2 regions of the Cellvibrio sp. PSBB006 genome follow, and region 1 is predicted to be linked to the other one. Evidence: predicted binding sites of a transcription regulator. Region 1 holds the regulator's gene; the other holds the start of a gene.
The links. Region 1 encodes FliA, which starts transcription of late flagellar genes. Its sites were predicted from a motif close to TAAAGTTATNNNNNNNNCGGCCGATANCC; they were not measured.
Positions count from the first base shown of each region.

Region 2: a site for FliA is predicted at 1,382-1,410, ahead of flgM (flagellar biosynthesis anti-sigma factor FlgM). Genes of this name have one in related genera too.

Region 1 covers NZ_CP021382.1:1,194,674-1,196,876, forward strand. Annotated here, with positions in the region: gene cheY (chemotaxis response regulator CheY) at 1-314, opposite strand, end outside; gene CBR65_RS04955 (RNA polymerase sigma factor FliA) at 474-1,196, opposite strand; gene CBR65_RS04960 (MinD/ParA family protein) at 1,254-2,084, opposite strand.
Region 2 covers NZ_CP021382.1:1,298,442-1,300,644, reverse strand. Annotated here, with positions in the region: gene CBR65_RS05360 (16S rRNA (uracil(1498)-N(3))-methyltransferase) at 1-64, opposite strand, end outside; tRNA gene CBR65_RS05355 (tRNA-Arg) at 115-191, opposite strand; gene CBR65_RS05350 (flagella synthesis protein FlgN) at 306-785, opposite strand; gene flgM (flagellar biosynthesis anti-sigma factor FlgM) at 954-1,268, opposite strand; gene flgA (flagellar basal body P-ring formation chaperone FlgA) at 1,464-2,201, opposite strand.

The DNA of each region.
Region 1 (2,203 bases):
TAACCATTGACGCCCGCCTGGGCAGCTTCAATGATCTGGTCGCGTTTGGCCTCGGCCGTCACCATCAATACCGGCAGCGCAGACAGTTTTTCATCCGCGCGCACAGCACGCAGCAAATCGATACCGGTCATACCGGGCATATTCCAGTCGGTGACCAGAAAATCGAAATCGCCACTCCGCAACATCGGCAGCGCAGTCACCCCATCATCAGCTTCATGGGTGTTGGAAAACCCCAGATCTCTGAGCAGATTTTTGATAATCCGTCGCATGGTCGAAAAATCATCGACTATCAGGATTTTCATGTTCTTATCCAATGCAACCTCCGTCTACCCATGGCGGGAATTTCATTTACTTTTAGTCTAGTCGCTGTTATTGCAGTAGCCAGTTTTTCACAGGTTTTCTGTTAGCCGAATTGATGACTCCAACGACCCCGTTACAACGGCGCGCCAAAGTACCGGCAAAACACCGGTCGGTCAATCACTGCTGCGCCACTCCGCCATGCGCGCGCGCAGGCGTAAAGCAGCTTGGCTGTGGATCTGGCTGATACGCGATTCACTCACGCCCAACACCTGCCCGATTTCTTTCAGATTCAATTCTTCATCGTAATACAGCGCCAACACCAGACGTTCGCGCTCAGGCAGTTGCGTTATCGCCTGCGCCAACGAGCGCTTTAGCGCATCGCGCTGAATACCTTCGAGGGGACTGGCGAAAGCACTACTGGATTCACTCGCATCAATGTTGCTGTCTTCTTCGCCAAAGGTTTCTTCGTAGCTGAACAGGCGGCTGCAACTGGAGTCTTGCAGCATGGCGAAATACTCTTCGACAGGAATACCCAGTTCACCCGCCACTTCGGTGTCCCGTGCATCGCGACCGGTACGCGCTTCTACCGTGCGAATAGCTTGGGCAATAAGGCGTGAATTGCGGTGAACCGAGCGCGGCGCCCAATCACCGCGACGCATCTCATCGACGATGGCACCGCGAATTCGGATGCCGGCATAGGTTTCAAAACTCGCACCGCGCGACGCATCATATTTTTGTGCGGCTTCCAGCAAACCGATCATGCCCGCCTGAATTAAATCATCAACCTGCACACAGGCCGGCATGCGCACCATCATGTGATAGGCAATTCGCTTGACCAGGGGCGCATAATCTTCAACACAAATCTGATTAGCGTGTTGCTTCGTTTTATCGTACATGGCTAATCCATCGACTGCGGCCATACTGATTACCTTCGATCACTGCCCATCGCGGGATTAAGCACTGCGGGCATTGGCAGCAAGCAGCAAACGTTCAACAAAAAATTCAAGCCTGCCCGTAGGTGCACTGGGCAAGGGCCATTGATCCACCGCTTTGGCCAGGCTGCGAATGGCGAGCGCGGCTTTGCTGGTCGGGGCAAATTCCAGCAGGGCTTTTTGTTTCTGCACCGCCTTGCGTACGTTTTCATCAAAAGGAACATTCCCGAGATACTGCAAGGTCACATCGAGAAATTTTTCGCACACCGTATTGAGTTTGGTAAACATGTGTTGGCCTTCCTGGGGTGTGCGCGTCATATTAGCGACGACCCGGAAGCGTTGCATGTCATATTCTTTGTTCAGCAGTTTGATCAGCGCGTAGGCATCAGTAATAGAGGAAGGTTCGTCGCACACAACGATGATGACTTCATTGGCGGCGCGCACGAAACTGACCACCGTATCGGAAATACCGGCGGCTGTATCAATCACCAACACATCCACCTGATCACTTAATTCGTTAAAGGCGTTGATTAATCCCGCGTGCTCGCGCGGACTGAGCGATGCCATATGTTGCACGCCCGATGATGCCGGTACGATCTTGAGCCCATGCGGGCCGCTGACCAGGACATCGCGCAGGCTGTGAGTACCGGCCAGTACATCGGCCAATGTATGGGTGGCTTTCAAGCCGAGTAGCACATCGACGTTGGCCAACCCCAAATCTGCGTCTAGCAAGACGACCCGGCGACGCAGTTCAGCCAAGGCGATACCCAGATTGACAGAAATGTTGCTCTTGCCAACCCCGCCCTTTCCGCCGGATACCGCGATGACTTGTACGGGTCGCATTTGACTCATGGGTCGACTAACTCCAGGCTTCTATCTCTGTTTTGACGGGTGGCCATTAGTAAAGGTGACCATCAGTATAGTTACTAATATTCAATCTGGCGCATTAATTACTTATTTTCACAAAGCCA
Region 2 (2,203 bases), 100 kb from region 1:
CATCGCGCAACCGGGCCTGGGTGGGTGAAACAAGATCATCAACGGACAGAAGAATCAGGTTCACAAAAGATCATCCAGAATGGCGGCGGACTAGAAACGGCGTAATGAAAAGAGTGGTGCCCCGGAGACGATTTGAACGTCCGACCTGCCGCTTAGGAGGCGGCTGCTCTATCCAACTGAGCTACCGGAGCATGGCATTGAGTTTGCGAAGCGGCGCCATTGTAAAAAGTTTTGCCACATAATCCAAGGCAAAGGGAGAGAGAGTGGTGGAATCGCCTGATATATGTCAGGCGATTCCCGCCTTATCAGGCTTCCGCGATACAGTGGGAACTGGCGGAACTGGTGGTGGAACCGGCGCTGGTATACAACTGGGGGGCAGCAACCTGGCCACGTAACAGGTTAAGCAGCTGACCGAGGGTCTGCTTGGAGCGACCGATCATCTTGCCGTTAATTTCATTGAGCGATTTGCACTGGGCAAACTCCGCCATCAGGGTGCGCCAGCTTTCCAGCAGGTCACGGGTAGCCGCATTCTGCCCCAGGAAGATTTCCCATTGTTCGGGCGATGCTTTAAAACCGGCTGCCTTCAACAGGCTCGCGCGCTGTTTGGCATTGAGCCCAAGGGTTTCAAGTAGCTGATCTTTGCGTTCGATGATGGCCGGCAGTTCGCTGTGATCGCGCTGTTCAAGAAGCTCGCGTTCGCGCAGTAACAAGGATTTCAATTCGCCGATTGCCGCGCTGTCTTGGGCAATCATGTTATGCAGGCTGTGCGGATGGAGTGTGGACATAGTCACCTCTGCGTTTATTAAAAACCTCGCAAACCGACCGGGAGGACAGGCTCGCAGGGCCTTGCTACTGCATCATCTCAACCGCTGAACGACATCGTGTCTTGTCAGGTGGAATGATCAGATGCGCCATTGACCATCGCTGCCGGTTGGGGGCGGCAGCAACGGCCCTTAACCTAACAGGTCGTCTTGCTTTAACAGGTTTTCGGCAATGCGTTCGACGTTGATTTCAAACCGACCGCTGGCGATTGCCAGCTTTAACGCCGCGACACGTTCAACATCCACGTCAGGGGACTGACTGATGTTGGCCTGCAAGCGATTGAGACGTTGTGCCTCCTGACTCAACACGACGTTCTCCTTATTGGCTGCTGTTTCAGCCGGCGCGGCAGCAGTTTTACCGGTAGACGGTGCTACGGGTGTGGTGCCACGGCCGCGAGTGCTGGACGCGCTTCCGGGAGTAAGGTTGTTGTTTGTGTCGATAACCATGGTGTTTCCCCAACTGAGTTAATGGCTGTAGCTGATAACGCAAAGGCGGGTAAGCCCGCGTGGAGTGTGCCTGAGTTTCGGCGTCCTCGCCAAAGAAACAGGACTCCTGTGTCAGCTATCGGCCTGATTTACAGGAACTTTAATGATATTCCTGCATAAATTTGATCTCGTGCACATTTCGTGTAAATCAACCGATTAAATCGATGTTCTTACCTTGCCAGCACTCACCACTTCGGCACTGACAATCCGCTCAGACTGGCTGTTGCGAACCCGAATACGCTGACCGATCCGCCCATTGGCCATCGCGATACCGGTGGAATTCACAGCAATGGTGCCAGCTTGCATTTCAATATGAACGGCGTCGCCGCGCTTGATGACCAAAGGCGCTTCCAGGATCGAACCGCGAAATGCCTCGCCGGTATTCATCGGACGCTGCAACTCCTGACCGATAATGCTTTCGCGCCGCGCCAGATAGCCTTGCCGAAGCTGGCTGACATTCACCACGTCAATCTGGATGTCGCGTTCGCTGATTACATCGCCGCGCATCAGGGGGCGGCTCGCCACCGCGAGGGGACGAAACAGCGACACCTGGGCCGGCACATAAATAGACCAGCTCTGGGTGGCTTCGCAGCGGGTTTGTACTGTCAGGTTGCCGCCACTGTTGCTCGGGTCATTCAAGGTCATGGTTAAAGGCTGGGTGCAAGCCGCCAACACCAAACGCGGATCGAGGTTGCCGACCGTAATGTCGACCCGCTCAACGTCCTGCTGCCGGTAGTGGTCTTGCAAGAAGATTTTAACTTGTTGCTGCAGGTCGCCCAGGTCTTGTCTGGCCGGATTCGCCTGGCTGGGCTGCAGCGTCAAGAAAACCACGCCGGCCACTGCCAGTAGCCGTTTCAGGAGCCCACCAACCAGATAAAAACTACGAATTCCCATAA